DNA from 2 places in the Micromonospora sp. NPDC047730 genome. Region 2 is predicted to be linked to the other one. Evidence: predicted binding sites of a transcription regulator. Region 2 holds the regulator's gene; the other holds the start of a gene.

Region 1 (9,010 bases), on a different contig from region 2:
CCGACCGACCCCTCCCCGGACACCACCGACGAGGTGACCGCCTTCGCGGATCTCGGACTGCGCGCCGAGCTGCTGGGCGCGTTGTCCGCCCTCGGCTACGAGGAGCCCACGCCGATCCAGCGGGAGGCGATCCCTCCCCTGCTGGCCGGGCGGGACCTGCTCGGGCAGGCGGCCACCGGTACGGGCAAGACCGCCGCGTTCGCCCTGCCGCTGCTGCAGCGGATGCCCGACGAGCGGCCCGGCGACCCGGTGGCGCTGGTGCTGGTCCCGACGCGGGAGCTGGCGGTGCAGGTGTCGGAGGCGTTCCACCGCTACGGCAAGGACCTGGGCACCCGGGTGCTGCCCATCTACGGCGGCCAGCCGATCGGCCGGCAGCTGCGCGCCCTGGACATGGGCGTGGACGTGGTGGTGGCGACCCCGGGCCGGGCGCTGGACCACATCGCCCGGGGCACGCTCAACCTGGGCTCACTGGCCACGGTCGTGCTCGACGAGGCCGACGAGATGCTCGACATGGGCTTCGCCGAGGACATCGAGGCGATCCTGGAGCACACGCCCGCGCAGCGGCAGACGGTGCTGTTCTCGGCGACGATGCCGGCGCGGATCGACGGGCTGGCCCGCCAGCACCTGACCGACCCGGTGCGCATCCTCATCGCCCGGGAGCAGCCGGTGGCCGGGGAGGCGCCCCGGGTGCGGCAGAGCGCGTACATCGTCGCCCGGGCGCACAAGCCGGCGGCGCTGGGCCGGGTGCTGGACGTCGAGTCCCCCACCGCGGCGATCGTCTTCTGTCGCAGCCGGGAAGAGGTCGACCGGCTCACCGAGACCATGAACGGCCGGGGCTACCGGGCCGAGGCGCTGCACGGCGGGATGAGTCAGGAGCAGCGCGACCGGGTGATGGGCCGGCTGCGCACGGGCACCGCGGACCTGCTGGTGGCCACCGACGTGGCCGCCCGCGGCCTCGACGTCGAGCAGCTCACCCACGTCGTCAACTACGACGTGCCGTCGGCCCCCGAGTCGTACGTGCACCGGATCGGCCGGGTGGGCCGCGCCGGGCGGGAGGGCGTGGCGATCACCCTCGCCGAGCCGCGCGAGCACCGGATGCTCAAGACCATCGAGCGGGTCACCGGCCAGCGGATCACCATCGACAAGATCCCGACGGTGGCGGACATGCGCACCCGGCGGCTGGAGCTGACCCAGGGCGCGCTGCGGGAGAGCCTGCTGGAGGACGACCTCGACCCGTACCGGGCGATCGTCGAGTCGTTGACCGACGAATTCGACCTGGTGGAGGTGGCGCTCGCGGCGGTGAAGCTGGCGCACGAGGCGACCTCGCCGGGCGCCGACGACGAGGAGGAGATCCCGCAGGTGCCGGTCCGGGCTCCGCGCGAGGGGCGGCCGGAGGGCGGCGGCCGGGGCGAGCGGCGCGGCGGTGGCCGGCCCCGCACCGGCGGCACCACGCAGGTCTTCATCGGCCTCGGCCGGCGTGCCGGGGTCCGCCCGCAGGACCTGGTCGGCGCGATCACCGGCGAGACGGGGGTCAGCGGCCGGGACATCGGCTCGATCGAGATCGCCGACCGGTTCTCGCTGGTGGAGGTGCCCTACGCCGTGGCCGACGAGGTGATCGCGGGGCTGCGCGGCAGCACGATCAAGGGCCGCAAGGCGACCGTACGCCGGGATCGTGACGGTGACGGCGGCGGCGAGCGCCGCTTCGACGGGGCCGACCGGCGCGAGCGCCGCGACCGCGACTTCGGCGACCGGCGCGACCGGCGCTGACGACGACACCACCGTCCCCACCGGCGACAAGCAGCACGCGCGCACCGAGGCCCCCGCCGTTCCGGGCGGGGGTCTCGTCGCGTTCGCGCAGCGGTCAGTCGGCCGGCTCCGTGGCCACCCGTTCGGCGTGCTCCTGCTGCACGGCGCGAGCGGTGGTGAGGAAGTCGACGATCGTCTCGAGCTGTCCGTGGTCGTACCGCGTCAGCGCCCGCAGGCCGGCTTCGCCGACCGGCCGGTAGATCCTCTGCTCGGCCGCCCGGGCCGCCTCGGTCGCCTCGACCAGCACCCGACGCCGGTTGGCGGCGTCCCGGGTACGCGCCACCAGGCCGACCCGTTCGAGCCGGTCGATGACGGTGGTGGTGGCCGCCGGGCTGAGCCGCAGCGCCGCCGTCAACTCGCCGGCCGTCACCGGCCCGTGGCCGAGGACGACGTCCAGCGCCCGCAGATCCGTCCGGTTGATCCCCAGCCGGCCGGCGGCCGCCTCGTCGAAGGCGTCGAAGCTCTGCTGCAGCAGCCGGATCTCCCGGGCCACGCGGTACACCAGCTCACTTTTCGACATTCGAATCTTCCTGCTAGCTTAGATTTCGACAGTCGAACTTTAGCAGGGAGCGACCATGACCGAGAACGACCGCAGGGAGATCCGCGAGCTGTTCGACCGGCTGCTACGGGCGTGGACCGACAACGACGCGGTCGCGTACGGCGCCTGCTTCACCGAGGACTCCGACTACGTCTCGTACGACGGCACCCGGGCGGCCGGACGGGCACCGATGCAGGACGCGCACGACCGGCTCTTCCGGGGCGTACTCGCCGGATCTGCGCTGGTCGGCGAGGTGGAGTCGATCCGGGCGGTGACCGCCGACGTGGCCGTCGTGCACGGCACCGGCTCGGTGCTGATGCCCTGGCGCTCCCGGCTGCCCCGGCGCCGGCTGTCCCGCCAGACCCTGGTCGCCGTGCGGACGCCGGCGGGGTGGCGGTTCACCGCGCTGCACAACGGTCGGGTCCGCCCGATAGGGATCCCCGCGCCCGACTCGGCACCGGCCCGGCTGTCCCGCACGATGGGGCGGTACGCCCGACGGCTCGGGCTGGGCCGCGCCTGACCGGCGGGACCCGCACACGCGGCGGCCCCCGGCGCCCCGTGGGCGCCGGGGGCCGCCGGGTGACGGGGGCCGCCGGGTGACGGGCCGGTCAGGCCGCGGTCAATGCCTGGCCGCCCAGGGCGTCCGCGTCGACGTCGGCGGGGCGCAGCGCCAGGGCGAGCACGTCGGCGACGTCGGCGAGGGTGTGGACCGTCAGCGCCTCACGGACCTCGGCCGGCAGGTCGTCGAGGTCCGGCTCGTTGCGGGCCGGGATGATCACCTCGGTCAGGCCGGCCCGGTGGGCGGCGAGCAGCTTCTGCTTCACCCCGCCGATGGGCAGCACCCGGCCGGAGAGGGTCACCTCACCGGTCATCCCGAACTCGGGCCGCACCGGCCGGCCGGCGGCCAGCGAGGCGAGGGCGGTGACCATGGTGATGCCGGCGCTGGGGCCGTCCTTGGGCACCGCGCCCGCCGGCACGTGCAGGTGGATCCGCCGCCCGGCGAGGGCGTTCGGGTCCAGCCCGAGCCGGCGCCCGTTGGAGCGCAGGTACGACAGCGCGATGTGCGCGGATTCCTTCATCACGTCGCCGAGCTGGCCGGTCAGGGTCAGCCCCGGCTCGCCCTCCATGCTGGTGGCCTCGATGAAGAGCACGTCGCCGCCGGCGCCGGTGACCGCCAGGCCGGTCGCCACGCCGGGCACCGCCGTCCGCTCCGCCGACTCCGGGGTGAACTTCGGCCGCCCGAGGTAGGTGGCGAGGTTGTCGGCGTCGACACGGACCGGCGCCGGGTCGGTGGCCAGGGCCACCGCGACCTTGCGGAGGATCTTCGCCAGCGCCCGTTCGAGCTGGCGCACGCCGGCCTCCCGGGTGTACTCGCCGGCGATCCGGGCGAGGGCGTCGTCGCCGAAGCCGACCTCCTCGACGGTCAACCCGGCCCGTTCCCGCTGCCGGGGCAGCAGGTGGTCCCGGGCGATGGCGACCTTCTCCTCCTCGGTGTACCCGTCCAGGGTGACCAACTCCATCCGGTCCAGCAGCGGGCCGGGGATGGTCTCCACCACGTTGGCGGTGGCCAGGAAGAGCACGTCGGAGAGGTCGAGGTCGACCTCCAGGTAGTGGTCGCGGAAGGTGTGGTTCTGCGCCGGGTCGAGCACCTCCAGCAGGGCGGCGGCCGGGTCGCCGGAGTAGCCGACGGCCAGCTTGTCGACCTCGTCGAGGAGCACAACCGGGTTCATCGAGCCGGCCTCGCGCAGGGCGCGCACGATCCGGCCGGGCAGCGCGCCGACGTACGTGCGGCGGTGGCCCCGGATCTCGGCCTCGTCGCGGACACCGCCGAGGGAGACCCGGACGAAGTTGCGCCCGAGCGCGCGGGCGACCGACTCGCCGAGGCTGGTCTTGCCGACACCGGGCGGGCCGGCCAGGGCGAGCACCGCGCCGGAGCCGCGGCCACCGACGACGCCGAGGTTCCGCTCGGCGCGCCGGTTGCGCACCGCGAGGTACTCCAGGATGCGGTCCTTCACGTCGGCCAGGCCGGCGTGGTCGGCGTCGAGCACCGCGCGGGCCGCGGCCAGGTCGGTGTTGTCCTCGGTACGGGTGCTCCACGGCATCTCCAGCACCGTGTCGAGCCAGGTGCGGATCCAGCCCGCCTCCGGGGAGGCGTCGCTGGCCCGCTCCAGCTTGCCGACCTCGCGCAGCGCCGCCTCGCGTACCTTCTCGGGCAGGTCGGCGGCCTCGACGCGGGCGCGGTAGTCGGCGGAGCCGTCCGGCTCGTCCTCGCCGAGTTCCTTGCGGATGGCGGCGAGCTGCTGGCGGAGCAGGAACTCCCGCTGGGACTTCTCCAGCCCCTCGCGGACGTCGGTGTTGATCTGCTCGGCGATCTCCTGCTCGGCCAGGTGGTCCTTCACCCAGCCGACGAGCAGTTCCAGCCGGGCGGTGACGTCCGGCGCGGCGAGCAGCTCGGTCTTCTGGGCGAGGCTGAGCCAGGAGACGTAGCCGGCCGAGTCGGCCAGCTCGGAGAGGTCGGTCATCCGCTCGATCGCGTCGATGACCTGCCAGGCGCCGCGCTGCTGGAGCACGGACGTCATCAGGGCGCGGTACTCGCGGGCGAGTTCGCGGGCGCGGCCGGCGGGGGCGGGCTCGTCGAGTTCGGTCGCCTCGACCCAGAGGGCGGCGCCGGGTCCCGGGACCCCGGAGCCGATCCGGGCGCGGGAGAGGCCGCGGACGACGGCGGCCGGTTCGCCGCTGGGCAGCCGGCCCACCTTCTCGATGGTGGCGACCGCGCCGATCGGGCCGTACTCGCCATCGAGGCGGGGTACGGCGAGCAGCTTGCCCTCGCCGGTGGCGCGGGCCGCGTCGACAGCGGCCTGGGTGGTGGGGTCGAGGGTCACCGGGATGACCATGCCGGGCAGCAGCACGGCGTCGGTCAGGGGCAGTACCGGAAGAGTTGCCATCGAACACCTGCTATCGCGTTGAGTTGAGCGTGTCCAACTCAAGTAACAAAGCGTTCCCCTTGTTCCGCACTGTGACCCAGACCACTTCCCCGCGCCACCCGGCGCGTCCGGGAGCAGCAGCTCACGCACCGGCGCCGAGGCCGCGGCGCTCGCCGGCCACGCCGACGTGCTGGCCACCCGAACTCCCCCGCCTTTGCGCCGGCCGCGCCGATTTCCCGCGATAACGCGACCCGCCGAAATGAAAACGACGCGTATTGTTGCGCAATTGCGGTGCGATAGGTCAAACTTTGACCACACCCCGCCCCACACAGGGAGTAATTGGCGATGGCGAGAAAAGTAATCACTGTTCTGACCGACGACCTCGACGGCGGAAAGGCTGACCGGACCGTCGAGTTCAGTCTGGACGGCGTGGCGTACACCATCGACGTCTCCGACGAGAACGCGGGCGTGCTGCGCAAGGCCCTCGACCCGTACATCAGCGCTGGCCGGCGGATCGGGCGCGGCACCGTCGACGTCGGGCGGGCACCCCGCCGGGCGGGCACCCCGGGCGGCGCGGGAATGGACCGGGAGCAGAACCGGGCCATCCGGGAATGGGCCGTCAAGAACGGCTACAAGATTTCCGAGCGCGGCCGCATCCCGGTCGAGGTCGCCGAGGCGTACAAGAACCGCTGACCTGGCGCCGGGTTCACGCTCGCGTCCACGCGGGGTCACGCTGCGGAATCAGCGGGGCCCCGCCGGTCTTTTCCCACGGCCGCCCATTCGCACGGCCCGCATCCGGCGGCGGACGCATTCGCGGGCGGCGCATTCGCCGAGCGGCCCCCACGGATCGCCGGGCGACCCCCGAGTGACCGCGCCGGGCGGATTCCCGCGACCGGACGGAACCGGGATCCGGCCCGAGGACCGGCGACCCGCCCAAGGCGGCGAAGCGGCCGGTGGCGACCCGGGCGGCCCCGGGCGCGGGTGATCACCGCCACGATTCGTGCCCGCGCGACCCGAGACCGTCGCACCCCCGGAGTGTAATGAGCGACAGCTTTGTCGGGCATTACGCAAACGCATCTCGGGGGTGGCGGATGACGCGCTGGTGGAGCCAGACGGCCGGCGGGTTGCCCCGCACGTTCTGGTACCTCTGGACGGCCACGCTGATCAACCGGCTGGGTAGCTTCGTCGCCATCTACCTCGGCGTCTACCTGGTCTCGGTGCGGGGCTTCAGCCCCGCGTACGCCGGAGTGGTGATCGGGTTGCACGGGGCCGGCAGCGCGGCGGGGAGCGTGCTCGGCGGGGTCGTCGCGGACCGGTGGGGGCGGCGGCCGGCAATGCTGGCCGGCAACGTGGCCGCCGCCGCCGCGGCCGTGTCGCTGGGCCTGAGCAACCACCCCACGGCGGTCGCGGCGCTCACCCTCCTGCTCGGGCTCTTCCTCGGCGTCGCCCGACCGGCCTTCACCGCCACCATCATCGACGTGGTGGGCGAGCGGGACCGGCTGCGCGCCCTGACGCTCAACTACTGGGCGATCAACATCGGGTTCGCCGTCGCCGCGACCGTCGCCGGCCTGCTGGTCCGCGCCGATCCGCTGCTGCTGTTCCTGGTCAACGCGGCGGTGCTGCTCGGCACCGCCGCGCTGATCGGGTTGAAGGTGCCCGAGTCGCGCCCCGCCCCGGTCACCGTCGGGCAGTTCACCCGCGCCGACTCCGGCGGGCTCGGCACGGTGCTGCGCGACCGGGTCTTCCTGACCTTCACCGCCCTCACCGGGCTGGCCTGGCTCTGCATCCAGGGCAGCGTGATGCTCCCCGTCGCGTTGCAGGCCGACGGCCTGCCGGCGTCGGCGTACGGGCCGGTCATCGCGGTCAACGGGCTGATGATCGTACTGGGGCAGCTCTTCGTGCCCCGGCTGGTCGGCCGCTTCGACCGGTCCCGCACCATCGCCGCCGCCGTCGTGGTGGTCGGCGCCGGCTTCGCGCTGACCGCGCTGGCCGACGCGGTGTGGTTCTACGCGTTCACGGTCGCCGTCTGGACGCTCGGCGAGATGCTGATGACCCCGGCGAACTCGGCGCTGACGGCGGACCTGTCGCCGGCGGCGCAGCGCGGCCGCTACCAGGGGGTCTACTCGCTCGGCTACGCCTTCGCCAGCTTCGCCGGGCCGACCCTCGGCGGGCTGGTCGCCGCCCGGTTCTCCACCGACGCCCTATGGCTGGGCCTGTTCGGTCTGGCCCTGCTGGTCGCCGCCGGCAACCTCCTCGCGGTCCGCCCCCGGGCCAGGCGGATCGAGGCCCTGCGGGCCGGTGCCACCTCGGCCGCCGCCCCCGGCCGGACGGCGGCAGCCGTGGCCTGACGACAGGCGGGGACCGCCGGGGTGCGCCGGGGCGGGTCAGTCCGCGCAGAGGTGCGCGAAGGCGAACCCGTGCGCCATCTCGTCGCGCCGCGACTCGAGCAGCCGGATGTCGGCGAGCAGCTCCTCGCGGGGCGTCAGGACCGGCTCGGCCGTCTCCAGCTCGCGCAGCCGCTGGCCGACGGCCATCGCCGCCAGGTCCTCGGCCAGGCGGGCCGGGTCCACGCCGGCGGAGACCCGCTGCTCGTGCACCGTCACCCGCTCCACGAGGCAGGCGCCGGGACGCACCTCGACCCAGCTCCACCCCTCGGCCGGCCCGCCCCGCCAGCTCAGGTGCAGCCCCCGGACGATCGGGTCCACCAGCCTCCGCGACACGTACGCGTCGACCGCCGCGGCCCGGGCCAGCGCGCCGAGGTCGTTGACGTGGCCCGTCCGCCCGTCGGGCAGCCGGCCGAAGATGTCGCGGAACCCGATCGGGGGCACCTCCCCCGCCTCCGGCTCCCCCGCACCGAGCGCCGCGTAGGCGCGGGCGTCGAGCACGTACGCCACGATCCGTCGCCCGTGCTCGTCGGCGCGTAACGTGGGCGACCCGATCCGCAGCACCGCCAGGCCGACCGCCTCGGCGACCACGTTCTTCATCCGCTCGGCGCGCTGCCCGGCGGAGCCGGCGGGCGCGACCGGGCCGACCTCCACGGCGAAGACCGGCCGGGCCGTGTCGGCGGCGCAGACGACGAAGTCGTAGCCCTCCCGGGTGGCCGTACTCCACTGGTGGCCGGTGATGCCGGTCGGACGCCCGTGTGCGAGTTCGCCGAGGCGGCGGGCGCCGTACACGAGCTGGCCGGCCCGGGTGAGCAGCGGGCCGCGACCGCCGTCCCCGGTCACCGCGCGCAGCCAGGAACCGTCCCCGCCACCGGTGCTCGTCATCCGCGTGATCCGTCCGTCCTGCCGTCGCCCGGGCCGACTCGTCGGCCCGGAGCGAGTCTAGGCCGTCGATCATGGCCGGAGCCGGGGTGGTGCGGCGGGGGCGGCACGAGCGGGGAATTCGGTTGAGCCGCCCGGGGCCGCCCGGTGGGATGGGCCGGTGACGCTCTTCCTGAGCACCGACCGGCTGGTGCTGCGCGAGTTCACCCCCGACGACGCGGAACTCCTCGTCGATCTGGACGGCGACCCCGAGGTGATGCGATACCTCACCGGCGGGCGTCCCACCCCGCCGGAGGTGGTCCGGCAGCGCACCCTGCCCCGGATCCTCGCCCACTACCGGCGGCCGCCGGGGCTGGGCTGGTGGGCGGCCCTGGGCCGGGGGTCGGGCGAGTTCCTGGGCTGGTTCGAGTTCCGCCCGACACGCGACGGCGACGCCCGCGAGGTGGAGCTGGGCTACCGCCTGCGCCGGGCGACCT
Region 2 (9,010 bases):
GAGCCGGCCGTCGTCCAGCACCTGGAGCAGGACGTCGAAGACGTCCGGGTGGGCCTTCTCGACCTCGTCCAGCAGGATCACCGAGTACGGCCGGCGGCGCACCGCCTCGGTGAGCTGGCCGCCCTCCTCGTAGCCGACGTAGCCGGGCGGGGCGCCGACCAGGCGGGCGACGGAGTGCTTCTCGCCGTACTCGCTCATGTCGATGCGGACCATGGCCCGCTCGTCGTCGAAGAGGAACTCGGCGAGCGCCTTGGCCAGCTCGGTCTTGCCGACGCCGGTCGGGCCCAGGAAGAGGAAGCTGCCGGTGGGGCGGTCCGGGTCGGCGACCCCGGCCCGGGCGCGGCGGACGGCGTCGGAGACCGAGCCCACGGCCTCGGCCTGGCCGACCACGCGGGCGCCCAGTGACTCCTCCATCCGCAGCAGCTTGGCGGTCTCGCCCTCCAGCAGCCGGCCGGCGGGGATGCCGGTCCAGGAGGCGACCACGGCGGCGATGTCGTCGGCGCCGACCTCCTCCTTGAGCATCGCGCCGTCGGCCTGGAGCCGGGCCAGTTCCTCCTCGGCCTGCTTCAGCTCGGTCTTGAGGGCGGGGATCCGGCCGTAGCGCAGCTCTGCGGCGCGCTCCAGCTCGCCGTCGCGCTCGGCCCGCTCGGCCTCGCCGCCGAGCCGCTCCAGCTCCTCCTTGGCGGTGGAGAGCTTGGTGATGTGGTCCTTCTCCAGCTTCCAGCGGTCGGCGAGGGCGGTGAGCTGCTCGCGCTTGTCGGCCAGCTCCTTGCGCAGCCGCTCCAGCCGCTCGGCGGAGGCGGCGTCGGGCTCCTTGGCCAGCGCCATCTCCTCGATCTCCAGCCGGCGCACCGCCCGCTCGATCTCGTCCACCTCGACGGGCCGGGAGTCGATCTCCATCCGGAGCCGGGAGGCGGACTCGTCGACCAGGTCGATCGCCTTGTCCGGCAGGAACCGGTCGGTGATGTAGCGATCCGACAGTGCCGCGGCGGCGACCAGGGCGGCGTCGGTGATGCGTACGCCGTGGTGCACCTCGTAGCGCTCCTTGAGGCCGCGCAGGATGCCGATGGTGTCCTCGATGGTCGGCTCGCCGACCAGCACCGGCTGGAAGCGGCGCTCCAGGGCCGGGTCCTTCTCGATGTGCTCGCGGTACTCGTCGAGGGTGGTCGCGCCGACCATTCGCAGCTCGCCGCGGGCCAGCATCGGCTTGAGCATGTTGCCGGCGTCCATCGAGCCCTCGCCCTTGCCGGCGCCGACGACGGTGTGCAACTCGTCGAGGAAGGTGATGACCTGCCCGTTGGAGTTCTTGATCTCCTCCAGGACGGACTTCAGCCGCTCCTCGAACTGGCCCCGGTACTGCGCGCCGGCGACCATCGCGCCGAGGTCGAGCGAGACCAGCTTCTTGTCGCGCAGCGACTCGGGCACGTCGCCGGCGACGATCCGCTGGGCCAGGCCCTCGACGATCGCGGTCTTGCCGACGCCCGGCTCGCCGATCAGCACCGGGTTGTTCTTGGTACGCCGGGACAGCACCTGGATCACCCGGCGGATCTCCGAGTCCCGGCCGATGACCGGGTCGATCTTGCCGTCGCGGGCGCTGGCGGTCAGGTCCACGCCGTACTTGGCCAGGGCCTGGTAGGTCTGCTCGGGGTCGGCGGTGGTGACCCGCCGGTCCCCGCCGCGGACGGTCGGGAAGGCGGCGACGAGGTTCTCCTCGGTGGCGCCGGCCGACTTCAGCGTGCCCGACACCGCGCCACCCACCCGGGCCAGGCCGGCGAGCAGGTGCTCGGTGGAGGTGTACTCGTCGCCGAGCGGCCGGGCGATCTGCTCGGCGGCCCCGATGGCGTTGACGAACTCGCGGGCCAGGGTCGGCTCGGCGATGCTGGAGCCGCGCGCGGCGGGCAGGGCGTCGACCGAGCGCTGGGCGACCCGGCGCAGCTCGGCGGGGTCGGCCCCGACGGCGCGCAGCAGGCCGGCGGCGGTCGAGCCCTCGGTGTCCAGCAGCGCCAGCAGCAGGTGCCAGGGCTCCACGGTGGCGTGACCGCGCTGGTTCGCCATCGCGACGGCACCGGTGATGGTCTCGCGGCTCTTGGTGGTGAGTCGTTCCGTGTTCATGGGCTCCCCCGGATCGGCGTGTCCACTGGGAAGGACACAACCAGAGTTGAGCCTATTCCGCTCAACCCTGATGGTGTGAGCTGGATCACTCTCGCCGTCCGGACATGCCCAGGGGTTGCGTGATCGATTGGACGGGCCGTTCTCGTGGCGGAGAAGCGCTGAGCGACCACGCAGCGGAACGACGCTCGTTGCCAAGATCTGCGCGGGCCGACCAGGGGTAGCCTGGCCGGGTGCGCGTACGTGTTGAACAGACCGCCCTGCCGGGAATCGGGGTCCGTCACGATCTGTTGACGGAGTCCGGTCGCCGCCTCGGTGTGGTATCCCACCGCAATGGCCGCCGTGACCTCGTCCTGTACGACCCGGACGATCCCGACTCATGTCAGCACGACATACCGCTGACGGACGACGAGGCGGAGGCGCTCGCCGACATCCTCGGCGCGTCGCTGATGCTCGGTCAGCTGTCCGGGCTGCGGGAGCAGGCCGCCGGCCTGCTCACCGAGCAGATCGCCATTCCGGCCGGCTCGAAGTACGTCAACCGGAAGCTCGGGGACACGCAGGCACGTTCCCGCACGGGCGCCTCGATCGTGGCCGTGCTGCGCCACGGCGAGGTGATCGTCTCGCCGGAGCCCTCCTTCCGCTTCGCCGCCGGTGACGTGGTGGTCGTGGTCGGGACCCGTCAGGGCCTCGACGGGGTGACAGCCATCCTTGCCGACAGCGACCCGGACGGCTGAGGCGCGGATGCACGAAACGACAACACTGCTCATCGAAGTCGGCGCACTGCTCTTCCTGCTCGGCCTCCTCGGCCGGCTGAGCCGCCGGATCGGCCTATCGCCCATCCCCCTCTACCTGCTCGCCGGGCTCGCGTTCGGGCACGGCGGCCTGCTGCCCCTGGCCGCCAGCGAGGAGTTCTTCGCGGTCGGCGCCGAGATCGGCGTGATCCTGCTGCTGGTCATGCTGGGCCTGGAATACTCGGCCAACGAGTTGGTCGGCAACCTGCGCGCCGCGGCCCCGGCCGGCCTGATCGACGGGCTGCTGAACGCGCTGCCCGGGGCGGCGTTCGCGCTGCTGCTCGGCTGGGACTGGGTCGCCGCCCTGGTGCTCGCCGGCATCACCTGGGTCTCCTCCTCGGGGGTCATCGCCAAGGTCCTCGCCGACCTGGGCCGCCTCGGTAACCGGGAGACCCCGGTGATCCTCTCGATCCTGGTGATCGAGGACCTCGCGATGGCGTTCTACCTGCCCCTGGCGACCGCGGTGCTCGCCGGCAGCGGCCTGCTGGGCGGCGGCATCGCGCTCGGTGTCGCGGTCGGCACCGTGCTGCTGGTGCTGGTGGTCGCGATCAAGTACGGCAACCTGATCTCCACCGCCATGTCGGCGAAGGACCCGGAGGCGCTGCTGCTCGGCGTACTCGGGATGACCCTGCTGGTGGCGGGCATCGCGGCGAAGCTCCAGGTGTCGGCGGCGGTCGGCGCGTTCCTGGTCGGCATCGCGCTCTCCGGGCCGGTGGCGCACCACGCGACCGAGCTGCTCACCCCGCTGCGGGACCTCTTCGCGGCGGTCTTCTTCGTCTTCTTCGGTCTGGTCACGGACCCGCGGGACATCCCGCCGGTGCTGCTGCCCGCGCTCGCGCTGGCCGTGATCACCATGGCGACGAAGACGCTCACCGGTTACCTGGCGGCCCGCCGGGTCGGCATCGCCGAACCCGGTCGCTGGCGGGCCGGCCTGACCCTGGTGCCCCGGGGAGAGTTCTCCATCGTCATCGCGGGGCTCGCGGTGGCCGCCGGCAGCGTCGATCCGAAGCTGGCGGCGCTCGCCACGGCGTACGTGCTGATCACGGTCGTGACCGGGCCGATGCTGGCGCGGCTGCCCGACTTCGCGTGGTTCAAGCGGTGGCTGCGGAGGCGCGGCGCGGCCCAGCGGGCCCAACCGGTGCCGGCGCACGACTGACCGACGGCACCGTCCGGGCCGGGTCGACCGTACGGTCGGCCCGGCCCTCGCCCAACGGTTGTCGAATTGCCTCCGGCGGGGCCTACCGCCGGTGAACGCGCCGGGCTACCGTTTCGCCCCAGCAGCCAGAGGTCGCGGACGGCCTGAGCCCCCGCGGACGAGAGCGGAAGGTTGGCCGGTGAGCGTGCAGGAGTCGACGTTCCACGGCTTTGCCAACCCCGTCGATCCGACCCCCGCCGAGCTGCGCGCGTGGGCCTTCCAGCCCGACTCCGTGCCGCTGACCTCCATGCCGCCGGACTGGGACCTGCTGGTCTCCGGTGACCGGCTGGTGGCGGTGCTCTTCGACCTGGCGATGGACGCGACCTGCCCGGCCCGCCGGTTCGCCCTGCACTGCCTCTACATCTACGCCGCCGACGGCATCCGGACGAACTTCCGCGCCCACCCGAAGCGGCGCTTCCGGAAGCTGGTCGAGCAGGCCGAGCGGAACGGCGACGACCTGATGCGCACCTGGGCGTACAACAGCCGGGCGCTGCTGGCCCGGCCGGAGCTCTTCGTCTACCGGGACTGGTGCGAGGGCGGCCTGGTCCGGGAGAACCGCCGCATCGCCTGAGCGCCCCACGCACCCGCACGGCGCACCCCCGGGCTCGCACTTCACAACGGCGAACGGGCCGGGACCCCCGCCCGGGACCTCTGGCGTCCCGGCCCGCCTCCGGACGGCGAACGGGCCGGGACCCCCCGTGGGTCCCGGCCCGCACGTCGGCGGAACGTCAGTGTTCCGATCCGCCCTGCTCGCGGCGTCTCGCCTCGTCGCGTCCCTGGTCGATGCCGTGGTCGACCTGGTCGGCGAACCTGCCGTTCTTGATCTCGTCGGTGAAGCGGCTCTCGGTGAACCGGTCGAATCTCTCCCGGACGTTCTTCGCCACCTCGTCGAGCCGGTCCTCGGTCTGCTGGGCAACCTTCCTCGCCGCTTCCGTCATGGCTCCCCCTGCCATCGGAGTCCGGATTGAGATGGTTGGACCTGATTTTGAGGCTAGCGGATCCGGCGCCGTCCCCGCCCGGGAACCGGCAACCGCGGGCGCCTGCGGAGACGACGCACGTCCCGGGCGGTGGCGGCGGCGGAAAGACGACCGCGCCCGGCCGCGGGAGGGCGGCCGGGCGCGGTGAGGTGTCGTCAGCGGTCGGGGCCCCGCCGGGGACGCCAGACCACCAGCGCGGTGGAGGTGCGGTTGGTCGGGACGAGGTCGCTGCCCGGGAAGCGGGCCAGGGACTCCAGCTCGGCGATCCGGCGGTACGCGGCGTCCAGCTCCGCCTCCAGCCGGGCCACCCGCTGCTGGGCCTGCTCCAGCAGCCGCTCCAGCCCGATGATGCGCTTGACCCCCGCCAGGTTGATGCCGTCGTCCTGGCTGAGCCGCTGCACCTCGCGCAGCAGCACCACGTCCCGCACGCTGTAGCGGCGGCCACCGCCGGCCGCCCGGCCCGGCTGGACCAGGCCCAGCCGGTCGTACTGGCGCAGGGTCTGCGGGTGCATCCCCGCCATCCGTGCCGCCACCGAGATCATCAGCACCTTGGCCTCGTAGGCAGGGTCACCCGAACCGACGAACTCGTCCGACATCCCGCTCACCTCCGCGTGCACTCCACCGAGCCGACTGAACACCGGGTCAACTGAATCGACGCACCCGCGCGTCGAGATGTTCCCGGGCGGCCGGCGGGGTCTGCGCGGCGAAGCTCTCCAACGCCGTACGCGCCTCGTCGGACACCCGCGCGGGCACCACCACGTCGAGGGTCACCAGCAGGTCACCCGCCCGCCCGTCACGGCGGACCACCCCCTTGCCGCGGGCCCGCAGGATCCGGCCGCTCGGCGTGCCCGGTGGCACCCGCAGGGTCACCGCGCCGTCGAGGGTGGGCACCCGCAGGTCCGTGCCGAGCACGGCCTCCGCGAACGTGATCGGCACGGTCAGCGTGAGGTCGTCGCCCGTACGCCCGAACAGCTCGTCCGGTCGCACCTTGACGTGTACGAAGAGGTCCCCGGCCGGGCCGCCCCGCGCGCCGGGCTCGCCCCGCCCCGCCAGCCGGATCTTCTGGCCGTCGGCCACCCCGGCCGGGAAGCGGACGTTCAGCGTGCGGGTCTTGGTGACCCCGCCGGTGCCCTGACACTCCGGGCACTTCTCCTCCACGATCGTGCCCACGCCCTGGCAGTTGCGGCACGGCTCGGAGAAGCTGAACGACCCCTGGTTGCGGGTGGTCACCCCGGCTCCGTGGCACACCGGGCAGGTGCGCGGCTGGGTGCCGGGCTTGGCCCCGTTGCCGTGGCAGGTGTCGCAGACCCCCGGCGCGCGCAGCGTCAACGGGACGGTCACCCCGCGTACGGCGTCGCCAAAGTCGAGGGCCACCTCGGCCTCGACGTCCCGGCCCCGCGCCGGGCCCCGGGGTGCGGCCGGCCCGCCGCCGGGACCAGCGGCGCCGCCGGTGAAGATCGAACTGAACAGGTCCTGGAAGCCGGCCCCGCCGAAGCGGCGGTCGCCACCCCCACCGGCCGCGCCCCCGAACAGGTCGGAGACGTCGAACGGCATGCCGCCGGGCTGGCCGGCGCCACGGGCGTTGCGCCGGAACGCGCCCGAGCCGAACAGCGAGCGCAGCTCGTCGTACTCGCGGCGCTTGGCGTCGTCGCCGAGCACCGCATACGCCTCGGAGGCGGCCTTGAAACGCTCCTCGGCCTTCGGGTCACCGGGGTTGTGGTCCGGGTGTGAATCCCGCGCCAGCTTCCGGTAGGCCTTCTTGATGTCGTCGCCGGAGGCGGCCTTGTCCACGCCCAGCACGGCGTAGAAGTCCTTCTCGATCCAGTCCTTGGAACTCACCGGTCCACCCCCTCCCTACCTGGGGACCGACCGTCCCGCCCACCCGTTCGGGGTGGGCGGGACGATCCGGTCGTCGTTGCGCACTACTCCGGGTCGGCGACCGCGACCATGGCGGGTCGCAGCAGCCGCTCCCCGACCTGGTAGCCCCGGCGCATCACCTGCACGCAGGTCGGCTCGGTGACGTCGGCCGAGGTCTGGTGGGCCACCGCCTCGTGCCGGGTCGGGTCGAACGGGTCGCCCTGCTCGCCGAACGCCGTCAGCCCGAACTTGCCGAGCGCCGTGGTGAGCTGCTCGGCCACCGTGCCGAACGGCCCGACCAGGTCGCCGTGCTCGCGGGCCCGGTCCAGGTCGTCGAGGATCGGCAGCAGCGCGGCGAGCACCGCGCCGGTCGCCTGCTCGGTGACCAGACCCTTGTCCCGGTCCACCCGCTTGCGGTAGTTGGCGTACTCCGCCGTCACCCGCTGCAGGTCCCGGGTCCGCTCGTCGAGGTCCTTGCGCAGCGCCTCCAGTTCGGCGCCGAGCGCGGTCCCGCCGCCGTCGGCCGGCTGTGCCGGGGCGTCCACCACCGGCGGGCCGGCCACCTCGGCCGCCTCGACCTCGATCTCGTCGACCACGACCTCGGCCTCCTCGACCAGACCCTCGGCCGGGGCGTCCGACCCGGCGTCGGCGGCGGCCGGCTCGTTGGTCTCACTGATCTTGCGGTTGTTGCGGATGACGACCCGCGGCCCGTCGCCGGCCTGCTCGGCGGGCGCGGAGCCACCCGGCGTCGACCCGGTCGCACCCGGGTCGGCGGCTCGTGGCTTCTCCGTCATGGGGTTACCTCATCCCTCTGCCGTGGTGCCGTGTCCGGGGACGGACCGTCACTTCTTGTCCTCGTCCACGATCTCCGCGTCGACCACGTCGTCCGCGCCACCGGCCTGCGCGCCACCGGTCGCCCCGGCGCCCGCCGCACCCGCGGCACCCGGGCCGGCCTCGCCCGGCTGCTCGCCCTGCTGGCTGTAGAGCAGCGAACCGGCCTGCTGGGAGACCTGCGCCAGCCGCTCGTGCGCCGACTTGATCTTCTCGATGTCCTGACCACCGAGGGCGCCGCGCAGCTCGCCGAGCGCCTCGTTGATCTGGTCACGGGACTCCGACGGCAGCTTGTCGCCGCTCTCGGCCAGGAACTTCTCGGTCTGCCACTGGAGCGCCTCGGCCAGGTTGCGGGTCTCGGCCTCGTCGCGGCGGCGCTTGTCGTCCTCGGCGTGCTCCTCGGCGTCGCGGCGCATGCGCTCGATGTCGTCCTTCGGCAGCGAGGAGCCGCCGGTGATCGTCATCTTCTGCTCCTTGCCGGTGCCGAGGTCCTTCGCGTGGACGTTGACGATGCCGTTGGCGTCGATGTCGAAGGTGACCTCGATCTGCGGCACGCCGCGCGGCGCCGGCGGGAGGCCGGTCAGCTCGAAGGTGCCGAGCTTCTTGTTGTAGGCCGCGATCTCCCGCTCGCCCTGGAACACCTGGATCAGCACCGACGGCTGGTTGTCGTCCGCCGTGGTGAAGACCTCGGAGCGCTTGGTCGGGATGGTGGTGTTGCGCTCGATCAGCTTGGTGAAGATGCCGCCCTTGGTCTCGATGCCCAGGCTCAGCGGGGTCACGTCGAGCAGCAGGACGTCCTTGACCTCGCCCTTGAGCACACCGGCCTGCAGGGCGGCGCCGACGGCGACGACCTCGTCCGGGTTGACGCCCTTGTTGGGCTCCTTGCCGGTGAGCTGCTTGACCAGGTCGGTCACGGCCGGCATGCGGGTCGAGCCGCCGACCAGGATGACGTGCTCGACGTCGGAGACCTTGATGCCGGCGTCCTTCACGGCCTGCTCGAACGGGCCCTTGCAGCGGTCCAGCAGGTCCTGCGTCATCCGCTGGAACTCGGCCCGGCTGAGCGTCACGTCCAGGTGCAGCGGCCCCGCCGCGCCGGCCGTGATGTACGGCAGGTTGATGTTGGTGGTGGTGGCGGCGGACAGCTCGATCTTGGCCTTCTCGGCCGCCTCGCGGAGCCGCTGCAGGGCCATCTTGTCCTGGGCCAGGTCGATGCCGTGCTCGCCCCGGAAGGTCTTCACCAGGTGGTCGAT

The links. Region 2 encodes HspR, which represses chaperone genes until heat shock. Its sites were predicted from a motif close to TTGAGTNNNNNNNACTCAA; they were not measured.
Region 1: lon (endopeptidase La) is a predicted target of HspR. The motif match lies at 5,313-5,331, and genes of this name have one in related genera.

What each region holds. Positions count from the first base shown of each region.
Region 1 is NZ_JBIDCU010000011.1:40,013-49,022, forward strand. Features, by position in the region: gene ACGF5G_RS23515 (DEAD/DEAH box helicase) at 1-1,767, shown strand, start outside; gene ACGF5G_RS23520 (MarR family winged helix-turn-helix transcriptional regulator) at 1,862-2,326, opposite strand; gene ACGF5G_RS23525 (SgcJ/EcaC family oxidoreductase) at 2,382-2,864, shown strand; gene lon (endopeptidase La) at 2,953-5,289, opposite strand; gene ACGF5G_RS23535 (Lsr2 family protein) at 5,614-5,961, shown strand; gene ACGF5G_RS23540 (MDR family MFS transporter) at 6,360-7,616, shown strand; gene ACGF5G_RS23545 (hypothetical protein) at 7,653-8,537, opposite strand; gene ACGF5G_RS23550 (GNAT family N-acetyltransferase) at 8,695-9,010, shown strand, end outside.
Region 2 is NZ_JBIDCU010000002.1:383,108-392,117, reverse strand. Features, by position in the region: gene clpB (ATP-dependent chaperone ClpB) at 1-2,112, opposite strand, end outside; gene ACGF5G_RS07280 (TrkA C-terminal domain-containing protein) at 2,343-2,843, shown strand; gene ACGF5G_RS07275 (cation:proton antiporter) at 2,851-4,056, shown strand; gene ACGF5G_RS07270 (hypothetical protein) at 4,235-4,666, shown strand; gene ACGF5G_RS07265 (hypothetical protein) at 4,824-5,033, opposite strand; gene ACGF5G_RS07260 (heat shock protein transcriptional repressor HspR) at 5,228-5,668, opposite strand; gene dnaJ (molecular chaperone DnaJ) at 5,715-6,911, opposite strand; gene grpE (nucleotide exchange factor GrpE) at 6,995-7,723, opposite strand; gene dnaK (molecular chaperone DnaK) at 7,772-9,010, opposite strand, start outside.